One region of the Streptomyces durmitorensis genome, then DNA from elsewhere that is predicted to be linked to it. Evidence: riboswitches for the same ligand, from Rfam matches in the RefSeq annotation. Region 1 holds a riboswitch; each other region holds the start of a gene.
What was found. Region 1 has a riboswitch for cyclic di-AMP ahead of M4V62_RS25065 (transglycosylase family protein). Riboswitches for the same ligand answer to the same signal wherever they lie in the genome.

Region 1 (5,805 bases):
GGCCGCGCGGGGGCACGTCAGGTAGTACGTCGTCGGGAACGGCGTCCCGTCCGGAAGGCGCGGCGCCGTCTCGACGACGTCCGGCTGCCCGCACGGGCAGCGGTGGGCGATGGCCCGCAGGCCGCGCGGCGGGCGGCCGAGCTGCTGCTTGAAGGCCTCGACGTCGGCGTCGGTGGGCTCGGTGCGCGGGGTGGTCGGCGGGGGCGTTTCCATGCCTGTCTTTCGATCGGTTCCGTAGAAGTTCTGTGGGGCTCGGACTCGGATGTCAGAGGTTCTGATGTCGCTCAGTCGTCGTCGTCCGGGCGGTCGGCCTTGTCGACGCCGTCCCAGACGTTCGAGTACCAGGGCCTGGCGGCCGCCCCCTGGTCGGTGTGCTGCTTCTTCGCCGCCTCGGGGTCGACCACCGTGAAGCCGGTCTCGCCCGGCATCACATAGTGCAGCCGGTCCCGGATGCGCTGCTCCGCGTACTCGTCGTCCCGCCAGCGGGCCTTCTCGTCCCGCAGCTTCTCGACGTTCTCGCGGCGCTCGGCCTGCTCCTTGCGCTGATCGGCGATCTCCGCGCGCTGGGAGACGTACTGCCTTATCGGGTAGGCGAGCGCGACGACCAGCGAGCAGAGCACGAGCGCCAGGAGCGCGGCGCGTCCCGTGAGCCGGGAGCGGCGGGCCTGGCGCTTGGTCTGGGAGCGGTAGACACGCTCCGCGGTCTGTTCGCCGAGCAGCCGCAGCCTGGTCGCGGTGGAGAACCGGTCCCGGTCCTTCACGGCCATGTCCCCGCCTCCCGTTCACACGCGCGTACGTCCCCGCACACGGTACGGGACCGAGTACGGGGACGTACGTAACTACAGCGTGGCTACGGCTCAGCCCTTGCTGTGCCTATTAGTCCGCAAAGCGGAACCGCGGGAAGGCGCTGCGACCGGCGTAGACGGCCGCGTCGTCGAGGATCTCCTCGATGCGGAGCAGCTGGTTGTACTTGGCGACGCGCTCGGAGCGGGCCGGGGCGCCGGTCTTGATCTGGCCGCAGTTGGTGGCGACGGCGAGGTCGGCGATGGTGACGTCCTCGGTCTCACCGGAGCGGTGCGACATCATGCACTTGAAGCCGCTGCGCTGGGCCATCTCGACGGCGTCGAGGGTCTCGGTCAGCGAACCGATCTGGTTGACCTTCACCAGGAGGGCGTTGGCCGACTTCTCCTCGATGCCACGGGCCAGGCGCTCCGGGTTGGTGACGAACAGGTCGTCGCCCACGAGCTGGACCTTCTCGCCGAGCTTCTCGGTGATGACGTTCCAGCCGGCCCAGTCGTCCTCGAACAGCGGGTCCTCGATGGAGACGAGCGGGTACGCGGCGACGAGCTCCTCGTAGTACTCGGTCATCTCGGCGGCCGAGCGGGACTTGCCCTCGAACTCGTACTTGCCGTCCTTGTAGAACTCGGACGCGGCGACGTCGAGCGCGAGCGCGACCTGCTCGCCGGGGACGTAACCGGCCTGCTTGATGGCCTCGAGGATGAGGTCGAGCGCGGCGCGGTTGGAGTCCAGGTTCGGGGCGAAGCCGCCCTCGTCGCCCAGGCCGGTGGAGAGGCCCTTGTCCTTCAGGACCTTCTTCAGCGTGTGGTAGACCTCGGTGCCCCAGCGCAGGGCCTCGGAGAACGACTCGGCGCCGATCGGCGCGATCATGAACTCCTGGATGTCGACGTTCGAGTCGGCGTGCGACCCGCCGTTCAGGATGTTCATCATCGGAACGGGCAGCAGGTGCGCGTTCGGGCCGCCGAGGTAGCGGAAGAGCGGGAGGTCGGAGGCCTCCGACGCGGCGTGCGCGACGGCGAGCGAGACGCCGAGGATGGCGTTGGCGCCGAGCGAGCCCTTGTTGTCGGTGGCGTCGAGGTCGAACATCGCCTGGTCGATCAGGCGCTGCTCGGTCGCGTCGTACCCGACGAGCTCCGGGCCGATCTGCTCGATGACGGCGAGGACGGCCTTCTCCACGCCCTTGCCCTGGTAACGGTTGGGGTCACCGTCACGGAGTTCGATGGCCTCGAAAGCACCGGTGGAAGCACCGGACGGAACGGCGGCACGACCCGTGCTGCCGTCGTCGAGGCCGACCTCGACCTCGACCGTGGGGTTGCCTCGGGAGTCCAGGATTTCCCGGGCTACGACGACGTCGATGGACGGCACGAGCATCTCCTTCTGGGATGTGACGCGGGTACGCGGGGCGTTGGCCTCGCGGACACGAGCCTAACCGGCTCCCGGGCAACAGCCAGCCGAGCGACCGTCCTGTGGACAAACCGAGAGCAAAAAGTTTCCGAACGGAACAAAGCGGTGCGGACAAAAAAGAACCCCGCCCCGGTGCGTACGGGGGATACGCGCACCGGGACGGGGTGGACCCGTGGGGACGGGGGTGGGCGGGCGGCGCCTCCGCCGAAGCGCCGCCGCTCAGCTCTCAGCGCTTAGCTGAGGTGGAGCTGCTGGCCCGGGTAGATCATGTCGGCGTTGTCGATGATGTCGCCGTTGAGCTTGTACACCTTGTGCCAGCCGCCCTTGACGTCCTTCGCCTCGGCGATCTTGGAGAGGGTGTCACCCTTCTTGACCTTGTACTCGCCGTCGCCCTTCTTGACCTTCTTGCCGGTCGGGGTCTCGACGGTCTTCTTGGACTCGGTCTTGGGGGCCTCGGCCTTCGGAGCGGCCTGCTGCGGCTGCTCGGTCTGGGCGCTGGGCTGGCTCTTCGGCTGCTCCTGGGGCTGGGTCTGCTGCGGGGCGCTCTCCTGCGCACCGCCACCCTCGTTGGAGGCGCCCGAGAGGCCGACGCCGCAGCTCGGCCAGGCACCCTTGCCCTGACCCGCGAGGACCTTCTCGCCGATCTCGATCTGCTGGGCCTTGGAGGCCTTGTCGGCGGTGGGCGCGTACTTCGTACCGCCGTACGCGGCCCAGGTGGAGGACGAGAACTGCAGTCCGCCCGTGTAGCCGTTGCCGGTGTTGATGGACCAGTTGCCGCCCGACTCGCACTGGGCGACGGCGTCCCACTCGGAGTTGGTCGCGGCGGAGGCCGAGCCGGCCGCCATCAGCGGGGCGGCGACCGCTACACCGGTGACGCCGGCGAGCGTGGCGACACGGGTGGCCTTGGACGGGCGGCGGTGCTTGCCCTTGCTGGAAAACAGCATGAGTGATCCCCTCACCGACGCCTGCGAGGTGAGCTGTCGGGTTCGGGCCGATGAAGTTGCCCGGCCGCGCTTCCTGAGCGCGGCTTAACCCCTAGCCGTTCCCGTCCGTCTCTTCGCATCGCTCTCGCGATGCTGAACGGCCGGGCCCGGCGGAAACCTTGGTTCCCCCGCTCCTGCCTACGGCGCTTACGCGACGACTGTTCCCGAACGGCCGTTGGCAGGACTCGGCGTACCGACCGGCGGGGCCCGCTGTGGCGAGCGGTCACGACCGTAGACATGCGATCGGCCGAAACTCAAAGACGATCAGGGCTTCTGAGACCCATCTCTCACTTGCGCCAATTGGGACATCAAGCGCAAAGCGACTCGCCAACTACCCCTACTTTTCGCCCAAATCGAGGCTCTGACCGGGAAGGATGAGATCGGGGTCGGAGCCGACCGACTTCTCGTTCTCCTCGTACAGCTCGGCCCACCCGCCCTTCACGTCGAGGTCGTCCGCGATGCCCCAGAGGCTGTCTCCGGAGCGGACCGTGTACGTCCCGTCGGAGCCGTCCTTCTGACGCTCGTCGCCACGGGACGCGTGCCGGCCCGAACCCTCGCGGGTGGCGCCGTCGGAGGCCTTGTCGTCCGCGCTGCCGCCGCGGTGGCGGCCCTCACCCTCACCGGCGGGGGTGCCGGGGGCGGGTGAAGCCTCGTCGTTCTGACCGGACTTGCCCGAGTCGCCGGACTCATCCGACTCACCCGACTTGCCCGGCTCACCCGACTCGTCGTGATTCTTGTCTCGCGTCTCGTCGTCGGCGTCGGGCTTCTCGGAAGGCTTCGCCGAGGGCTTGTCCGAAGACTTGGTGTCGTCCGAGGGATCGGCCGACTCGCTCGGCGACGCACTCGGCTCGCCCGTCTCGGCCGACTCACCGTCACCGGGCTCGGTCGACTCCGACGGCTCGTCCGACGGCACCGTGGTGATCGGGGCGCCGGGGTCGACGTCGGCGGCGGCGCCGTCCTGGGTGAGACCGGCGATCGGCGCGCAGCTGGGCCAGGCGCTGATCCCCTGGTCGTCAAGAACCTTCTCGGCGACGGAGATCTGCTGCGAACGGCTGGCCTGGTCGGCGCTCGGCGCGAAGTCGAGGCCGCCGTACTCCTCCCAGACCTGCTGCGAGAGCTGGAGCCCGCCGTAGTAGCCGTTGCCGGCGTCCGCGCTCCAGGATCCGCCGCTCTCGCACTCCGCGAGCTTGTCCCACGTGGCGGTGTCCGCCGCGCTCGCACTGGTGGCGCCGAGCAGCGGGATGGCGATGGCCGATCCTGCGACTCCTGCCGCGACGATCAGGGCCGGGGCCTGGCGGGGGCGTCGGTGACGACCATTGCCGGAGATCATGCGGTTGCCTTTCGCGTGACTGGAGCGACGACTGCGGCACGGGATGCCGAGTCGTCGGTGAACGTAGCGGCAGTCGAACGCTTGTCACAAGTCGATGCAGCGGAGATCACGTGAAAGTCACAGTCTTGACGGTCCGTCAGCTAAACGTCGTTTCCGGGGTCGAATCTTTGCTCTGCTGTGCGGGTGTGAACTCCACGGGCAGCGTGCGGAGTCCGCGCATGATGAGCCCGCCGCGCCATCTCAAATCACCAGGTTCCACCGCGAGTCGCAGGTCAGGGAGGCGCCGCAGAAGAGTCGCGAGGGCGGCCTGCCCTTCGAGCCGGGCGAGCGGCGCACCGAGACAGTAATGAATGCCATGGCCGTAGCCGAGGTGTTGGTTGTCGCGCCGGGAGAGGTCGAGCGTGTCCGGCCGGTCGAAGCGTTCGGGGTCACGATCGGCGGCGGCGAGGACGACGAGGACGGGGTCGCCGGCGGCGATGTCCTCCCCTCCGATGGTCAGCGGCTCGGTGGCGAACCGCCACGTGGCGAGTTCGACGGGACCGTCGAAGCGGAGGAGCTCCTCAAGACCGGTCTCCAGGAGGCCGGTGTCGCCGTCCCTGAGGGAGCCCTGGAGCCGCTCGCGCTGCTCGGGGTGGGTGAGGAGGGCGTAGGTGCCGTTGCCGATGAGATTGACGGTGGTCTCGAACCCGGCGAAGAGAAGGATGAAGGCCATCGCGGCGGCCTCGTTCTCGGTGAGGTGCTCACCGTGGTCCGAGGCGCGGATGAGCCCGGAGATGAGGTCGTCGCCGGGTTCGAGGCGCTTGCGGTGGATCAGCTCGGCGAGGTACCCGCGCATCTTCTTCACCGACCGGGCGACACCGCCCCTGGGCCCTCCGCCGTGGCGGATCATCATCCCCGCCCAGTCACGGAAGTCGTCCTGGTCCTCGCGGGGCACGCCGAGCAGGTCGCAGATGGCGTAGATGGGGAGGGGGAAGGCGAAGTCGTGGATGAGGTCGGCTTCCCCCTTCTCCGCGAACTGGTCGATGAGCCGGTCGGTCAACTCCTGGACGCGGGGCGCGAATTCGGCGATACGGCGGGGCGTGAAGGCCTTGGAGACGAGGCGGCGCAGGCGGGTGTGGTCCGGCGGGTCGATGTTGAGCAGGTGCGTCATCAGGTTCGCGCTGCGTTCGCCCGGGATGCCGGTCTTGCTCTTCGCGTGCGCGGGCTCGCCGTGATGGGCGGGGTTCTTGCTGAGCCGCTGGTCGGCGAGCGCCTGCTTGGCGTCGACGTACCGGGTGACCAGCCAGGCCT
Region 2 (5,805 bases), 3.8 Mb from region 1:
CACCTCGATCCGGGACCGCCTTGACGACGTCGTGGCCGTGGTCCTCACACACGGCCACGAAGACCACATCGGCGGCGTGCCCTACCTGCTGCGCGAACGGTCCGACATCCCCGTCGTCGGGTCGAAGCTGACACTTGCCTTCCTTGAGGCCAAGCTCAAGGAACACAACATCCGGCCGCGCACGGTGCGGGTGCGGGAGGGGGACCGGCGCGGATTCGGGCCCTTCGACTGCGAATTCGTGGCGGTCAACCACTCCATCCCCGACGGGCTCGCCGTCGCCATCCGCACGGGTGCCGGGATGGTGCTCCACACCGGTGACTTCAAGATGGACCAGTTCCCGCTCGACGACCGCATCACCGACCTGCGCGCCTTCGCGCGGCTCGGCGAGGAGGGCGTAGACCTCTTCCTCACCGACTCCACCAATGCCGAGGTGCCGGGCTTCACCACATCCGAGCGCGAGCTCAACCCCGCGATCGAGCAGGTCCTGCGCACCGCGCCGCGGCGGGTCATCGTCTCCAGCTTCGCCAGCCATGTGCACCGTATCCAGCAGGTGCTCGACGCCGCCCACCAGCACGGCCGCAAGGTCGCCTTCGTGGGCCGCTCGATGGTCCGCAACATGGGCATCGCCCGCGACCTGGGCTATCTGAACGTTCCCTCGGGCCTGGTCGTCAGCATGAAGGAGTTGGAGAAGCTCCCCGACCACCGGATCACCCTGGTGTGCACCGGATCCCAGGGCGAGCCGATGGCCGCGCTGTCGCGGATGGCCAATCGCGACCATGTGATCCGCATCGGAAAGGGAGACACCGTTCTCCTCGCAAGCTCCCTGATTCCCGGCAACGAGACGGCGATCTACCGAGTGATCAACGGGCTGACCCGTTGGGGCGCGAACGTCGTCCACAAGGGCAACGCCAAGGTGCACGTCTCGGGGCACGCCAGCGCGGGTGAGCTCGTCTACTGCTACAACATCGTCAAGCCCCGCAACGTCATGCCCGTCCATGGCGAGTGGAAGCACCTGAAGGCCAACGCCGACCTCGCCATCCGTACCGGCGTCGACCCCGACCGTGTCGTCATCGCCGAGGACGGCGTCGTCGTCGACCTCGTCGACGGCCGCGCCTCCATCACCGGCAAGGTGCCCGCGGGCTACGTCTACGTGGACGGGATGACCGTCGGCGGTGTCAACGAAGCCTCGCTGAAGGACCGGCTCACGCTGGCCGAGGAGGGCGTCGTCACCGTGGTCGCCATCGTCGATGCCGACACGGGCGCGCTCGCCGAGGCCCCCGATTTCCTGGCCCGCGGCTTCGTCCACGACGAGACCACCTTCGAGTCCGTCATCCCGGTGATCGAGAAGACTCTGGCAACCGCCGCCGAGGAAGGGGTCGGCGACGCCCACCAGCTGGAGCAGCTCATCGCTCGGGCCGTGGCGAACTGGGCGTACCGCACACACCGCCGCAGGCCCCTGATCATCCCGGTCATCATCGACGCCTGAGCGAGCCATACTCTTGGCCGTCGTCGTCGGCCGTACGAGCGTCATGAGCGGGGGAGTTCAATGAGCGGGGAGAAGGGCGGGGGTCTCACGGGCCGGGCCGCCGTGGAAGAGCGGTTCCGGCAGGACTGGGGGCTCGAACTGCCGGAATCGATCTTCCAGTTCTGGGAGTTCCTGGGATCTCTCGGCCCGGACGGGGAGCGGGCGCTCCAGGACCTGGACGTGAGCCCGGTCGGCATCCTGGACCTGTTCGCGGACCCGGGTCTGCGGCCGAGGGACGGCATCGACGTCCGGGTGCACGGTCGCTACTACCGCGATCCGCCGGAGTTCGTGACCTTCCTGCACGGCGGCTCCGACGGTCTGCACCACGGCCTGTGGTTCGACGACGGCCGCACCTGCAGTGGTGTCGCCTCCTACTACAACAACGACGGCGGCGGCATCGACACGCGTGCCAAGACCCCGCTCGAAGCGGTGCGGGCGATCCTCGAACGCTGCTGGCGCGACCTCGACGACGACGTGCAGGACGACGACGAGGTGTCGGCCCGGCGCTCGCGCCTGGGCCTGCTGCGCGATGCGCTGACCGCCGTCGAGACGGGTGAGCGCACCGAGACGGGCCTCGCCTACTCCAGGGCGTACGACACGGCCGTCCCGCCCGTGGACCCCGACCGGATCACCACGCTCGACGGCGCGGGCGCACTCGCGTCGGGCGATTCCGCGCTGGGCCGCCCTGCCCACAACGGGGCCGACGAGTACAAGTTCGCGACGTACATGTACGGCATGTTCGACGACGCCGAGGCTCTGGGGGAGTCCCTGGACGAAGCCCGCCGCCGCTGCTCGGCGGGCGACCCGACGGAGGCCCTTCTGCTGGGCCGCGACCTGCACTGGGCCTCCGCGGGCGACCCGGAGCGCGAGGCGCTGGCGAACGAACTCCTCGTCACGGCCTATCGCGCGCTGGGCCGCCCCGGGCTCGCGCAGACGGCGGACGCCCACCATCGGCACCGTTCTCTGCCGCAGGTGGACGTCCTGGAGACGAACAGGGATCAGGTCTAGTACGGGCCGTTCACGTTGTCGATCGAGCCGTACCGGTCGGCCGCGTAGTTGCAGGCGGCGGTGATGTTGGCGACCGGGTCGAAGCTGTCCAGCGACGTCCCGGGCACGTGGTACGCGGAGAACGTGGGGGCGATGACCTGCAGGAGCCCCTTGGAGGGAGTTCCGGCGGTGGCGTTGGAGTCCCAGTTGTTGATGGCCAGCGGGTTGCCGGAGGACTCGCGCATGACGTTGCGGTGGATGCCCTCGTAGGAGCCGGGGATGCCGCGCTCGGCCATGATGTCGAGCGACTCCTTGATCCAGCCGTCGAGGTTGTTGGCGTAGGACTTCTTCGCCGGGGCGGCTGCGGGCTCGACCGCGTCCTTGCGCTCGGAGCGGTCCGCCCGCTCGCCGGATGCCTTGGAGGGCTTGCCCGAGTCCTCCTTGTCGAGGGTGAGCCGGACACCGGGGCGAATCAGCTTCGGGTCGTCGCCGAGGGCGCTGCGGTTGTCCTCGTACAGCTTCTTCCAGCTGCCGCTCACGGAGTGCTCTCGGGCGATCTTGGAGAGGGTGTCGCCCGCGACGACGACGTAGGTCTTCGGGGCCGCGGCGGGCTTGGCGGCCGCGGCCGCCTCCGCCGCGCCGGCGGTGGTCGCGCCGAGCACCGGGAGAACGAGCACGGCCCCGCCCGTCCCTGCGGCGGCGATACCCCGGGTGAGCGAGCTGGACTTGGGACGGCGGTGCTTTCCCTTTGCAGGCATGACGAATTTCCTCTCCGTCGCCTACGAGGTGAGCTGTCGGGTTCGGACGGGAGGTGTCCGGTCGCACTGCAAAGGCGACTTCACCCCGAGCCGTTCCGGAATCCGGATCGGCGGCTTACCTGGGTCCCCCGCTCCTGCCGGGCGTATGTGAGTGGGTGGAGGGTTTCCGGACAGCGGCAGGATTCGGCGTTCCATCCGGATTGACGGTGACGTTAGGCGAGAAAGACCGGACAGAACAAGGCCAGAATTCAAATAGAAATGTGCGAGGCTCCGGCCGCCGGTGACCGGAGCCTGTTGCCCTCTTTGATCGAAAACCCCAACTTTCTTTGCGTGGAACGGAAATGTGCTCACCGGCTCCCGCTGGCGCGGCCGCCGGTGTGACCCGTTTCACTGAATTGGGGACACCTGCATATACTCCGTCAATGGCATAAAGGAGTGGCTTTCTAACTCAAAGATGGACATATTGCGGATGCTGCTCTTCGTGCCAAAAGCGGGCGTATCGCCATCAATGACATCCTGATCGCCCCAGGTGGGGGCCGACGGCGGTTCATGGGCGGGTGGTGATCGGCCGTCGCTTCCGTGGTCTATTTCCGTTTGGCCAAACGCCGTTGGGGCGGCCCCAAGGAGGGGCCGCCCCAACGGCGTGCAGTGGCACAGGTGTTAATGCTTGCCGATGTCCTTGGTCTTTTCCTTGGCCTCGCGCGCGTCGCCCTTCATCTGCAGGGCGTGACCCTTGGCGGTGAGGCTTTCATTGCCCACCGCGCGTCCGATGGCCTGCGCGGCTGCGCCGCCGGCCTGTTCGGTCTTCGCCTTGGCCTTCTCGTTGGCGGTCATGGTCCGCTCACGCTCCCTTGGCATCGACGTCATGTGCTGTCGGTACGTCTGGCCGCTCAGCTGTCCGCCAAACATCGTGACCGCGATCGGGATCGGATCCCTTCAACCAATGCGGGAAACAGGCATCTTGTGTGTTTGCGTGGCGGGGATGGGAGCACACGGTCGTCTGGAGGTTGATAACAATGGTTCCCCTTATCGTGGTACTTCTTCTGGCCCTGCTCCTCTTCGGTGCGGGATTCGCGCTGAAGGCGTTGTGGTGGGTCGCGGTCATCCTGCTGGTGGTGTGGCTGCTCGGCTTCGTGATCAGGCCCGCTGCAAGCGGCGGCCGCAAGGGCCGCTGGTACAGATGGTGACGCGCACCTGAATGCGACAACACGGTGACGCGCACCTGAGTGCGACAACGCGGTGACGCGCATCTGAGTGCGCCAACCCAGAGCGGCGCGGCGCCACGGGCGGTGGCGTGCGTGCCTGAGGGTGGGCCCGGCCTGGGACGGCCGGGCCCACCCCTTCGCCGTTTTCCGGCACGCTCCCTCGCTACGCCGAAGACCGTGCTCCCAGCCGTCCGTTGGCCCGGGGCGACGCGGTGCGTGGCCTGGGGGTCAGGGCCGCGCGCAGCGCCGGGGCGAGGACATGGCGGGCCTCGGACGGGGTGAGGCTGGCGGGAGTGGGGAGCGGGTTGAGGTAGCGGGTGTAGATCAGGCCGCCGAGGATCGTCGTCACGGCGGTGGCGCGGGCGGTCGCGTCCTGGCCGCCGAGAAATTCAACAAGCCGGGCCAGCAACTCGCGTTCCAGGTATTCACGGATCACCTCGGCGGCCTCGTCGCCCTGGGCGGTGAGCGTCAGGAAATCGGCGTCCTCCCACAGCCCCGTCACCGCGTCGATCAGACGCTCGGGAAGGGTGGTCGGGTCGCCGCCGAGGACATGGTCCACCGTCAGCGCGTTGGCGCACTGGAACTGCATCACATCCGCGAACAGCCCCTTCTTCGAGCCGAAGTGGTAGGAGATCAGCGCCGGATCGACTCCGGCGGCTCCTGCCACCGCGCGCAGAGTGGTGCGCCGGTAGCCGCGCTCCAAGAACAGCGCACGGGCGGCCGAGACGATCGACTCACGGGTCGGCGGATTGCCGCGGGGACGGCCTCGCGTGCGGGCTGGAGCAGAGGCTTCGTTATTCATCAGCGTTGAGCCTGCGCACACGGATCGGGACAGTCAAGGGCATTCCAGGAACCCACGAAGGGATGTCCCGACACCATGCGCATCGCAGTCGTCGGCGCCAACGGACCGACCGGCCGCCACCTCACCGACCAAGCCATCGCCGCCGGCCACGAGGTCGTCGCCGTGACCCGCCGCCCCGGCTCACTCACCCCGCGACCCGCCCTCACCGTGGCCGTCGCCGACGCCACCGACCCGGCAGCCGTCGACGCCGCGATCGGCGGGACGGATGCCGTCCTCTCCGCGCTGGGCGCACGATTCAGCAAGGAGGCCGTCACCACGTACTCGGCGAGCGCCAAGGCCATCACCGAGGCCATGGCGGGCCACGGCATCAAGCGCCTGCTCGCCGTCAGCTCCAGCATCGCCGACCCGAACTGGCGCCCCGCCGGCGCGCACTTCTTCAACCACGTGCTCGACCCACTGGTGAACCGACGGCTCGGCCGCACCCTCCACGAGGACATGCGCCGCATGGAAGCCGTGATCCGGGAGACC
Region 3 (5,805 bases), 2.8 Mb from region 1:
GCAACGGCCACTTCGAGCTGGTGCAAGGCGCCGGCGGTTCGCTCAACGGCACCACGAGCTTCGAGCGCACCAACTATTTCGAGACGATGCCCACACACCAGCTGGAGCTGGCCCTGTGGCTCGAGGCCGACCGGATGGGCTCGCTGCTCTCCGCGCTCGACGAAGAATCCATGGAGAACCAGCGGGACGTCGTCAAGAACGAGCGCCGCCAGCGCTACGACAACGTTCCGTACGGCACGGCGTTCGAGAAGCTGACCGCCCTCTCGTACCCCGAGGGCCACCCCTACCACCACACCCCGATCGGCTCCATGGCCGACCTGGACGCGGCGACGCTGGAGGACGCGCGGAACTTCTTCCGTACGTACTACGCGCCCAACAACGCGGTCCTGTCGGTCGTCGGCGACATCGACCCGCAGGAGACCCTCGCCTGGGTCGAGAAGTACTTCGGGTCCATCCCCTCGCACGACGGCAAGCAGCCGCCGCGCGACGGCTCGCTGCCCGACACGATCGGCAAGGAGCTGCGCGAGGTCGTCGAGGAAGAGGTCCCGGCCCGCGCCCTGATGGCCGCCTACCGCCTCCCGGAGGACGGCACGCGCGCGTGCGACGCGGCCGACCTGGCGCTCACGGTCCTCGGCAGCGGCGAGTCCTCCCGGCTCTACAACCGCCTCGTGCGCCGCGACCGCACCGCGGTGGCGGCCGGGTTCGGCCTGCTGCGCCTGGCCGGAGCGCCCTCGCTCGGCTGGCTCGACGTGAAGACGTCCGGCGACGTCGAGGTCCCCGTCATCGAGGCGGCCGTCGACGAGGAGCTCGCCCGCTTCGCGGAAGAGGGCCCCACCGCCGAGGAGATGGAGCGCGCCCAGGCACAGCTGGAGCGCGAGTGGCTCGACCGGCTCTCCACGGTGGCGGGACGCGCGGACGAACTGTGCCGGTACGCCGTCCTGTTCGGCGACCCGCAGCTCGCCCTCACCGCCGTCGGGCGCGTGCTCGACGTCACCGCGGAAGAGGTCAAGGCGGCCGCGGCGGCCCGCCTGCGCCCCGACAACCGCGCGGTGCTCGTGTACGAGCCCATCGACGACTCAGCCGCCACAGCCGGTGCCGAAGCCACCGACGAGGACGAAGAGGAGGCGGCGAAGTGACCGAGGCCGCAACGATGCAGTTCCACCCGCAGCCCCAGGCGGGCACCGCACGGCCGTGGGCCTTCCCCGCGCCCGAGCGCGCCACCCTGGACAACGGCCTCACCGTGCTGCGCTGCCACCGCCCCGGCCAGCAGGTCGTCGCCGTGGAGATCCACCTGGAGGCGCCGCTCGACGCCGAGCCCGCCGGCCTCGACGGCGTCGCCACGATCATGGCGAGGGCCTTCAACGAAGGCACCGACAAGCACTCCGCCGAGGACTTCGCCGCCGAACTCGACCGCTGCGGCGCCAGCATGGACGCGCACGCCGACCACCCCGGCGTCCGCGTCTCCCTCGAAGTCCCGGTCTCCCGCCTCCCGAAGGCGCTCGGCCTGCTCTCCGACGCCCTGCGCGCCCCCGCCTTCGCGGACAGCGAGATCGAACGCCTCGTACGCAACCGCCTGGACGAGATCCCGCACGAGGCCGCCAACCCGGCGCGCCGCGCCGCCAAGGAACTCTCCCGGCAGCTGTTCCCGGCCACCTCGCGCATGTCGCGCCCCCGCCAGGGCACCGAGGAGACGGTCACGGCCATCGACTCGGCGGCGGTGCGCACCTTCTACGAGAAGCATGTGCGTCCCGCCACGGCGACCGCCGTCGTCGTGGGCGACCTGACCGGCGTCGACCTGGACGCCGTCCTGGCCGACACCGTCGGCGCCTGGACAGGTGGCACGGCCGAGCCGCGCCCGGTGCCCCCGGTGACCGCCGACGACACCGGGCGTGTCGTCATCGTGGACCGCCCCGGCGCCGTCCAGACGCAGCTGCTCATCGGCCGCGTGGGACCGGACCGGCACGACCGCGTCTGGCCCGCGCAGGTGCTCGGCACGTACTGCCTGGGTGGCACCCTCACCTCGCGCCTGGACCGCGTCCTGCGCGAGGAGAAGGGATACACCTACGGAGTGCGGTCTTTCGCCCAGGTCCTGCGGTCCGCCCCGGACGGCACGGGCGCCGCGATGCTCGCCATCAGCGGCTCCGTGGACACGGAGTCCACGGGCCCGGCCCTCGACGACCTGTGGAAGGTCCTGCGCACCCTCGCCGCCGACGGCCTCACGGACGCCGAGCGCGATGTCGCCGTGCAGAACCTGGTGGGCGTGGCCCCGCTCAAGTACGAGATGGCGGCGTCCGTCGCGGCCACGCTCGCCGACCAGGTCGAGCAGCACCTGCCGGACGACTTCCAGGCGCAGCTCTACCGCCAGTTGGCCGCGACCGGCACCGTGGAGGCCACCGCCGCCGTGGTGAGTGCCTTCCCCGTGGACCGGCTGGTGACGGTGCTCGTCGGTGACGCCGCGCAGATCGAGGAGCCCGTCAGGGCGCTCGGCATCGGTGAAGTGAGTGTGGTCACGGGCTGAGTGCGGCCTGAGTGACAGTCAGGACATATCGGGACCCCAGGGGCCGAAATCGGCCCCTGGGGTCCTCATATGTCCGAATTGGTATGGAGGTTACGTGTCTGACCTGTGGCGTGCGCTACAAAAGTGTTGATCCGTTTGTCGATTGAAAGATGCCCCGCTTAGCGTTCGGTCCGGCTGTTCGTCATGCAGTACGCCGCACCCGCGGCACCGGACAGTCATCGCCGAGTCCCCGTACGGCGCGAGCCAGGGGAGCCGGGGACCCACATGTCCCCTTGGGGTGAATCGGGCACCTTGCCGCAAGGCGAGGGACTCGTAGGAGACCTTCCTGCTCCGAACCCGTCAGCTAACCCGGTAGGCGAGAAGGAAGGAAAGGATCAGCCGCTTCATGGCGTTCACCCGTGCCACCGGGAAGCACCGTCGCCCGAGCCGCCTCACGCGTACCACCGCGAACGTGGCGGGCGTCGCAGCCCTCACCACCACCGGTGTCATCGGAGGCCTGGCCGCTCCGGCGCTCGCCGCCGACGACGCGGCCCTTGAGCACACCGGCCTCACCCAGGCGATCTCCGTCGGCGACACGCTCGCCCAGAGCATCGACGCGCAGGCCGCGGCCCAGCAGCAGGCCGCCGACGACGCCGCAGCCGCCAAGAAGGCCGAAGAGGCCGCCAAGAAGAAGGCCGAGGAGGCCAAGCGCAAGGCGGAGGCCGAGGCGAAGGCCAAGGCCAAGAAGGAGCGCGAGGCCAAGGAGCGCGCCGCTCGCGAGGCCGAGCGCAAGCGCCTCAACAGCTACGTCTCCCCGATCGCCGGCTCGTACGTCTCCACGGGCTACCAGACCGGCGGCGCCATGTGGTCCTCCGGCAGCCACACCGGCATCGACTTCCACGCCGCGTCCGGCACCTCGGTCCACGCGGTCGGCTCCGGCACCGTCGTCGAGGCCGGCTGGGGCGGCGCCTACGGCAACAACGTGGTCATCAAGATGAACGACGGCACGTACACCCAGTACGGCCACATGTCGTCCCTCGGTGTCACCGTCGGCCAGGCGGTCACTCCGGGCCAGCAGATAGGCCTCTCCGGCTCCACGGGCAACTCCAGCGGCCCGCACCTGCACTTCGAGGCCCGCACCGGCGAGGACTACGGCACGGACATCGACCCGATCGCCTACCTCCGCTCGCACGACGTCAACGTCTGATCCGGTCCGGACCCAGGCGGTCGCACGAAGCGCACCTGATTCACCGAAAGCCCCGGCTCGTCGAGAGCCGGGGCTTTCGCCGTTCCCGCCTCGCCTTTGGCCAAAAGTATCCATGGATTTCGGCCGACCGTCGGAAATTCAGCCGCTCTGCAATAGAGTCACTGAAAAGGCGTCGATCGACCGCGTTTCGCGGGGATTAAGGCGGAGGTCAGGTCATGCGCATTCCCGCGCACTCGGTGTGCACGGCCATCCGGGACGACATCGTCTCCGGTGTCTACGAACGGGGCGGCCGGCTCACCGAGGAACTGCTCGCCCGCCGCTACGGGGTCTCCCGCGTCCCCGTGCGCGAGGCACTGCGCACCCTGGAGGCCGAGGGCTTCGTCGTCACACGGCGGCACGCGGGCGCGTGCGTCGCCGAGCCGACCGAACAGGAGGCGGCCGACCTCCTGGAGATCCGCACGCTCCTGGAGCCGCTGGGCGCCGCCCGCGCCGCACAGCGCCGCACGGAGGCTCACCTGAAGGTCCTGCGCGGCCTCGTCAGGTTGGGCCAGGAGCGCTCCAGGCGCGGTCAGAGCGAGGATCTGCGCTCGCTGGGCGGCTGGTTCCACGAGACGCTCGCCCAGTCGTCCGGCAGCCCCGGCCTCACGGCGCTGCTCACCCAGCTCCGGCACAAGATCGCCTGGATGTACGTGGTCGAGACGTCGGCAGCCCCCGTTGAGGCCTGGGCGGAGCACGCCGCGATCGTCGACGCGGTGGCGCGCGGGGACGCGGAGCGGGCCAGGTCGCTCACCGCGGCCCACACGGAGCGGTCGACGGCCGTGCACCGGCTGCGCGCTCCTTCGCGAGCTGATCGGGGCCGCGATCGCGACCGTGATCGTGTGAGGGATTCGCAACATGCCGTAAACACGGTGGGCCTCCGGCATTAACAGAGGCGCCGTATACAAAGAAGTGTTATTCGGCGGGGGATTATTTCTGCTGCCCGAATGTGGCGGGAGTTCTGGATATTCGCTGAATGTGAGCAGAAACGCCGAAGGGCCCGCCCCTAATTCGGGCGGGCCCTTCGGCGTATGAGTGCCAGTCTTTACTAGACGGTCTCGGGGAGTTCCTCGAGGCCGTCCGCGACCAGCTTCGCCAGACGGTCGAGAGCGGCGTCCGCGCCCTCGGCGTCGGAGGCGAGGACGATCTCCTCGCCGCCCTGCGCGCCCAGGCCGAGCACGGCGAGCATGGAGCCGGCGTTCACGGGGTTGCCGTCAGCCTTGGCGATCGTCACGGGGACGCCGGCGGCGGTGGCCGCGCGGACGAAGATGGAGGCGGGTCGGGCGTGGAGGCCCTCGGCCCAGCCGACGTTGACGCGGCGCTCAGCCATGTGTTGCTGCCCTTCCAGGTGTTTCACACTTGTCTAGACCAGTGTCTCATGCCGTCGCGAGTGCTCCGCGGGACGTCGGTCCGCACCCGGTCGACGGTTGGTCCGTACTCCGTCGACCGTACGTCCTTGTGCCACGGGGCCCACGTCCCGGCCCTCGACGACTCCTAGCCTGCCCCGGCCGCGGCGCCCCCGCGACCCGTACCCTGGCCCCATGCAGACCCCGTCGGACCGGCACGCATACCCCTCCCACTGGGAAGCCGATGTCGTCCTGCGTGACGGAGGCACCGCCCGGATCAGGCCGATCACGGCCGAGGACGCGGACCGCCTGGTCAGCTTCTACGAGCAGGTCTCGGACGAGTCGAAGTACTACCGCTTCTTCGCGCCCTACCCCCGCCTGTCCGCCAAGGACGTGCACCGCTTCACCCATCACGACCAGGTGGACCGGGTCGGTCTGGCCGCCACCGTGGGCGGCGAGTTCATCGCCACCGTGCGCTTCGACCGCATCGACTCCCGCGGCATGTCCGCGAGCGCGCCCGCCGACGAGGCCGAGGTCGCCTTCCTCGTGCAGGACGCCCACCAGGGCAGGGGCGTCGCCTCCACGCTCCTCGAACACATCGCCGCCGTCGCCAGGGAGCGGGGCATCCGCCGCTTCGTCGCCGAGGTGCTGCCCGCCAACACCAAGATGATCAAGGTGTTCACGGACGCGGGCTACCAGCAGAAGCGCAGCTTCGAGGA
Region 4 (5,805 bases), 540 kb from region 1:
GCTGCCCGCCTTCGGCCTGCTCACCTGGCTGGTGATCTGGATCAGGCAGCGCGGCCTGCGCATCGTGCGGGCCGAACTGCCCGCGTACGCGCTCGCGGGCTGGCTCACCGCGCCCGAGCCGTACGCCCTCGGCACGATGCGCGCCCGCACCCTCGCCCGCGACTACGCCTCGTACACCCAGGGCAAGGCCGCGGCGCGCACGGTCGCCCAGTACGAGACGTACGCGACGTCTCTCGCGCTCCTTCGCCACCGTGGACGCAAGGGCCGGGCGGGCGCCGACTTCGTCGTACGGGAGCGGGAGTTGCTGCACGCGCTGTGGGAGCGCCGCGAGGCGGCACGGCCCGCCCTGGCGTACGCGGCACGCGCGACGGCACCGGTGTTCGTACCGATGCCGCCGCCGTACGGATACCAGCAGCCGTATCCACAGCCCTATCCGCAGCAGCACCAGCCCCCGTACGGCTATCCGTACGCGCAACCGGCGATGCCCTACCCCGCGTACATCCCCTACCGCGGCTAGGACCTCTAGGCGGAAGCCTTGGTCAGCGCCGACACCTCGGCGGACGTCAGCTCGAACTCGCCCACCGCCAGCAGCGCGGGCAGCTGCTCGACCGTACGGGCGGACGCGATCGGCGCCGCCACCGTCGGCTGCGCCGCGAGCCACGCGAGGGCCACGGTCGCGATCTCGGCCTCGCGCTCCTGGGCGATCCGGTCGAGGGCGGCGAGAACGCGCAGGCCGCGCTCCGTCTCCAGGTGCTTGCCCGCGCCCTCGGCGCGCGCGCTGTCGACCTTCGCACCCGGGCGGTACTTGCCGGTCAGGAAGCCGGAGGCGAGCGCGTAGTACGGGACGGCGGCCAGGCCGGAGCGCGAGGCGACCTGCTCAAGGGTGCCCTCGTACGTGTCGCGCGAGACGAGGTTGTAGTGCGGCTGGAGCGCCGAGTAGCGCGCGAGGCCCTCGCGGTCGGAGAAGTCGAGGAACTCCTGGAGCCGCTCGGCGCTCACGTTCGAGGCGGCGATCGCGCGCACCTTGCCGGACGTGACCAGCTCGTCGAGCGCGCCGATGATCTCCTCGACCGGGACGGACGGGTCGTCGTAGTGCGTGTAGTAGAGGTCGATGTAGTCGGTGCGCAGACGGCGCAGCGACTCCTCGGCACCGGACTTGATGGTGTTCGCGGACAGGCCCTTGTAATCGGGGTGGGCGCCGACCTTGGTGGCGAGCACGACGTCGGAGCGGTTGCCGCGCGCGGCGAACCAGTCGCCGATGACGGTCTCGGACTCCCCGCCCTTGTTGCCGGGCACCCAGGCCGAGTAGACGTCGGCGGTGTCGATGAAGTTGCCGCCGGCGGCGGTGTAGGCGTCGAGCACGGTGAAGGACTGCGCCTCGTCGGCCGTCCAGCCGAAGACGTTGCCGCCCAGGGCGAGCGGGAAGACCTCGAGGTCGGACGAGCCAAGCTTGCGGAGAGAAGTCATACGGGACTCAACGCACTTGCGGATCACGGAATTCCGCATGCCGTACAGCGACCCGGGTACGGGCTGAAGCGGGCATGCCGAACCGGCAGCCCTGACGTCGGGGGGTTGTCGCCAGGACCGCCGGGGTTCTGGGGCTACCTCAGAGGGACTGGCCCTTGCCGCGCAGCCACGCCGCCGGGTCGACCCCGGTGGAGTCGCCGCCCGGGTGGACCTCCAGGTGGAGGTGCGCGCCGGTGACGTTGCCGGTCGCGCCGACGCGGCCGATGGTCTCGCCGGTGGTGACCTTCTGGCCCGCGCTGACGTTCATCGAGGACTGGTGGCAGAACCAGAGTTCGGTGCCGTCGTCGAGTTCGAGGATCGTGCGGTAGCCGTACGCCCCCGCCCAGCCGGCTTCCTTGATGGTGCCGGAGTGAATGGCCTTGATGGGCGTGCCCGTCGGAGCGGCGAAGTCCAGGCCGGTGTGGTAGCCGGAGGACCACATGGAGCCGGGCTGACCGAAGGTGCCGGTGAGCGTGTACGAGGCGACGGGGAGGGTGTAGCTCTTCGCGAGCTTGGCCAGGCGCTCCGCCTCGGCCTTCTTCTTGGCCTCGGCCTCGGCCTTCTTCTTCGCGGCGGCCTTCTCGGCGGCGATCTTCTTCTCGGCCGCGGTCTGCTCGGCGGCGGCCTGTTCGGCGGCCTGCTTGACGGCGGCTTCTTCGGCCGCCTTCTGGACCGCGTCGTCCGCCTGGTCCTGCTGGTTCTCGGCCTGCTCCATGATGCGGGCCCGCAGTGCCTCTCCGGCGTCCGTGGTGCCCTGCTCGGCGTCGGCGGTGCTGACTCCGGCGGCGCTCAGGGGCGCGGCGGCGACCGTCACACCGCCGTCCGCGGCGGCGGTGTCGGAGGAGTCGTCGGATATCAAGGACCCCACGCCCGGAAGCGACTTGGCCTCCGGCAGCGAGTCCGTGACGGCCGACAGGTCCGGCATCTCGATGGAGACCGGGGGCTTGCCGCCCTGCGCGGTGGCGATGCCGCCCGCGCCGACTGCGGCGATGACGCCTACGCCGAGAACAGTGGAGCTGCGGGCGAGCCCGCCACCGCCCCGCTTGTGGACGCGGTGCCTGCCGCGGACGGGGCGAATGGACTCCTCGGTGGGATTCCATTCCTCCCAGGAACTGTCTTCGTACCCAACGAAGTCGTCGTCATTCGGTACGTACGCGCCTTGGGGGGCAGGGCGGTTGGACGCCACTGGGGCGCACTCCTTTCCTTCCTTCTCGCCTACCGGGTTAGCTGACGGGTTCGGAGCAGGAAGGTCTCCTACGAACATCTGGCACGGATGCACAGATGCCCGATTCACCCCAATTAGTGGTTCCCCGGCTCCCTTTCGGGATTAGGCGCGTGCGCGCGGAGCCGACTCGAGTGACGGCTGGGACGACCGCGCTGCGTTATCGAACGTTAATAGACAGCGGGGTCGTATTCCAAGCCGTTCCGACTGATCGTTAACGGCTTTGGCCCGTACTTAACGGGACACGGGGGTGCGGAACGGGGCGAGTTGACGCCACTTCTTCACACACCGGAGCTTCACACTTCCTTGACAGTACGTCAGTTGTTATGCGGAGTGGTGTTCTTCAGTCACGGCCGGTGACATCGATCTCCGCGTCAGCCCCACCTTCGGTCCCGCCCTCGGTCCCGGCGCCCGTCGCCAACGGCCGCCGCACCGCGAGCAGCGCCATGTCGTCGGTCGTGCCGCCCCCGGTGTGCCTGCGCACTTCCTCGGTGAGCGTGGCGAGCAGGGCGTCCGGGCCGTTGGGTCCGGGGAAGATGCGGCCCCCGAGCCGGGTGGCCGCGTCGTAGAACTCGCCCCGGCTGTCACGCGCCTCGGAGAGCCCGTCGGTGTACAGGAGCAGCATCGCCCCCGGCGGGAACTCCGTCTCGTCCGCACGGTCCGGCCAGGCGCCCAGGTCGCCCATCCCCAGCGGCAGCGCGGGCTCGGTCGCGGACAGCACGCACAGCCGCCCGTCGCCGCGCAGGAGCAGCGGTCCCGGGTGCCCTCGGTTGATGAGGCGCACCAGACCGTCGCCGTGCGAGATCTCCGCCAGGACGGCGGTGGTGAACCCCTCGAAGGCGTCGAGCCCGTCGCGCCGCGTGCCCTCGCGCGCCAGGGCACGCTCAAGGCGCTGGGCCACCGCCTCCAGCGTGGCCTCCTGCTCGGCGGCCTCCCGGAACGCCCCGATGACGACGGCGACGGCCGCCACCGCGCCCATCCCCTTGCCCCGTACGTCACCGACGATGACGCGCACGCCGTGCGGGGTGTCCTGCACGGCGTACAGATCGCCCCCGATGAAGGCGTCGGCCTCCGCGGCCTCGTACCGCGCCGCGACGTCGAGACCGCCGATCCGGGGGTCCGGCTGCGGAAGGACGGCGCGCTGGGCGGCCTCGGCGATGGAGCGGGCGGAGGCGAGCCGTTTGTCGCTGCGGCGCTGGACGCGGTTGATGAGGACGGCGAGCACGGCGACGGTCGCCACCGTGATCAGTTCCGTGACGGCTTCGACGTCGGTGGTGGTGCTGGTCTTGAAGTGCAGGGCGAGCACGGCCGCGCAGGAGCCGGCGCCGATGAGGGTGGTGCTGAGCAGCGAGTAGAAGGGGGCCGCGATGAGCGGGGCGGCGGTGAAGAGGGGCGCGGCGGTGAACGCGGGCGGGGTGGAGATGTCGTAGACGACCCCGGCGACGATGAGCAGCAGCGGAAGGGCCCGCACGAGCGCCCGCTCATGCCGGACATCAGGCCGGACATCGGGAGCCTCGCCCCCGCCGCTTCCTCCTCGCAGCCCCACCGGTCTTCTCCTGCCGAATCCCGCGGCCAGGACCAGATCCATGACCACGCTCAACCAGGGTTCCCAAAGCGGCGGCGCGGGGCGACCGCTGTGGGCCGACAGAGTGACGAGAGAGCGACGGGAAACAACGGGGAACAACGGGGAACAACGGGGAACAACGGGGAAAACACCGAAGGCCCGGATCCATTTCTGGATCCGGGCCTTCGGTCTTTAGTAGCGGGGACAGGATTTGAACCTGCGACCTCTGGGTTATGAGCCCAGCGAGCTACCGAGCTGCTCCACCCCGCGCCGTTGAATGCAACTCTACGCCATCAGGGGGAGTGAAAGCGAACCGGTTGAGAAGCAGCCGGAAAGCGGGCGGGAAGGAGCCGGGAACCACCGGCGAACGGGGCCCGCCGCTCACGCGTTCTCGGCATGCGTCAGCGTCTCCCAGGCCACGAACAGATCGTCCGTCCCCTCGGGCCGCTGCTCGCGCGTGAACCTCTCCGTCTGCGGAAGCTCCAGCTTCAGCCGGTCCCGCAGGTGATTGAGGCCGACCTCGGTGTCGGGCCCCATGTCGCGCTGCACCTTGCCGCCGCACAGCCACTCCGGCGCCTTCGCGCCCAGCTGGTACTTGGAGTGGAACTCAAGCGCGGCCCGCAGCCGATCCTTGACCTCGCCGTACAGGTCGACGCCCTGATGCCAGGCGGTCTCCGCGATGTGCGCGGTGGCCGCGAGGGAGTAGCTGGCGTGCTTGAAGTTCCGGCAGGTCTCCTGGGAGAGCCCGTCGGCGAAGGTCTTCTGCCCGAACCAGTACTTCTGGAGCTTCGCCGGGGTGTTGATGTCGCTGCCCGCGGGAGAGACCGGCAGCGGGCCGTCCGACTTCAGATAGAAGTAGGCGGGCACCCGGGTCCTGAAGTGCGTCACCGCCTTCTCGAAGGACTCGTGGTCGTCGAGGAAGACCGCCATGCTGATGGTCGCGTCGGCCATCAGGAGGTCCCAGTTGCCGTTGAAGTCGGCCGCGCCGTCGCGCACTTGGGGCAGATAGGCGTTGCGCAGCATCCGCTCGAAGCGCAGGAGTTCGCCGTCGGTCCAGCCGTCGTAGGTGTAGCGCACTGCCTCGGCCGCGCGGGCCCACGAGGAGGCGGCCCAGGCCGTCTGGAGGCCCGCGTTGGCCTCCGTGTGCCCGGTGATCACCCGCGACCAGGCGTCCATGATCTGCACGGCCTTCTTGGCGTGCGCGCGGTCGCCAGTGATGTTCCAGAGCAGTGCCTGCGTGTACGCGGCGATGGCGTCCTCGCGCTCCTCGACGCAGCCCTGTCCGGGGCGGGTGTCGGGCGGGCACTCGACGACGGCGTACGGCTTGGCCCGGTAGTCGGCCGCGCCGTACTTGCTGTCCCGCATCTGCTCGAACGCCTTCAGCCAGGGCTGTTCGCGCGCGGCGACGTGGGCGCGCACGCGGTCCAGCTGTGCCTTGCTGACGAGCACTCCGGGGTGCTCGAAGGCCAGCTCGGCGGGGCGCGCACGCTCGGTGGCCTTGTCGGTGCCGCTC

Region 2: linked by a shared signal. The riboswitch ahead of M4V62_RS41600 (transglycosylase SLT domain-containing protein) and the one ahead of M4V62_RS25065 (transglycosylase family protein) in region 1 are both predicted to bind cyclic di-AMP.
Region 3: linked by a shared signal. The riboswitch ahead of M4V62_RS12215 (M23 family metallopeptidase) and the one ahead of M4V62_RS25065 (transglycosylase family protein) in region 1 are both predicted to bind cyclic di-AMP.
Region 4: linked by a shared signal. The riboswitch ahead of M4V62_RS22665 (M23 family metallopeptidase) and the one ahead of M4V62_RS25065 (transglycosylase family protein) in region 1 are both predicted to bind cyclic di-AMP.

Annotation. Positions count from the first base shown of each region.
Region 1 is NZ_CP097289.1:5,580,549-5,586,353, reverse strand. Features, by position in the region: gene M4V62_RS25080 (DUF501 domain-containing protein) at 1-213, opposite strand, end outside; gene M4V62_RS25075 (FtsB family cell division protein) at 285-767, opposite strand; gene eno (phosphopyruvate hydratase) at 877-2,169, opposite strand; gene M4V62_RS25065 (transglycosylase family protein) at 2,436-3,146, opposite strand; cyclic di-AMP (ydaO/yuaA leader) riboswitch at 3,150-3,341, opposite strand; gene M4V62_RS25060 (LysM peptidoglycan-binding domain-containing protein) at 3,523-4,515, opposite strand; gene M4V62_RS25055 (cytochrome P450 family protein) at 4,652-5,805, opposite strand, start outside.
Region 2 is NZ_CP097289.1:9,396,331-9,402,135, forward strand. Features, by position in the region: gene M4V62_RS41590 (ribonuclease J) at 1-1,486, shown strand, start outside; gene M4V62_RS41595 (ADP-ribosylation family protein) at 1,547-2,533, shown strand; gene M4V62_RS41600 (transglycosylase SLT domain-containing protein) at 2,530-3,270, opposite strand; cyclic di-AMP (ydaO/yuaA leader) riboswitch at 3,274-3,438, opposite strand; gene M4V62_RS41605 (CsbD family protein) at 3,931-4,104, opposite strand; gene M4V62_RS41610 (DUF5670 family protein) at 4,287-4,457, shown strand; gene M4V62_RS41615 (TetR/AcrR family transcriptional regulator) at 4,639-5,277, opposite strand; gene M4V62_RS41620 (NAD(P)-dependent oxidoreductase) at 5,353-5,805, shown strand, end outside.
Region 3 is NZ_CP097289.1:2,752,493-2,758,297, reverse strand. Features, by position in the region: gene M4V62_RS12225 (M16 family metallopeptidase) at 1-1,136, shown strand, start outside; gene M4V62_RS12220 (M16 family metallopeptidase) at 1,133-2,518, shown strand; cyclic di-AMP (ydaO/yuaA leader) riboswitch at 2,728-2,891, shown strand; gene M4V62_RS12215 (M23 family metallopeptidase) at 2,904-3,704, shown strand; gene M4V62_RS12210 (GntR family transcriptional regulator) at 3,920-4,630, shown strand; gene M4V62_RS12205 (HPr family phosphocarrier protein) at 4,789-5,070, opposite strand; gene M4V62_RS12200 (bifunctional acetate--CoA ligase family protein/GNAT family N-acetyltransferase) at 5,282-5,805, shown strand, end outside.
Region 4 is NZ_CP097289.1:5,042,245-5,048,049, reverse strand. Features, by position in the region: gene M4V62_RS22675 (PrsW family intramembrane metalloprotease) at 1-517, shown strand, start outside; gene M4V62_RS22670 (aldo/keto reductase) at 523-1,467, opposite strand; gene M4V62_RS22665 (M23 family metallopeptidase) at 1,607-2,692, opposite strand; cyclic di-AMP (ydaO/yuaA leader) riboswitch at 2,704-2,850, opposite strand; gene M4V62_RS22660 (PP2C family protein-serine/threonine phosphatase) at 3,072-4,316, opposite strand; tRNA gene M4V62_RS22655 (tRNA-Met) at 4,489-4,562, opposite strand; gene M4V62_RS22650 (alginate lyase family protein) at 4,674-5,805, opposite strand, start outside.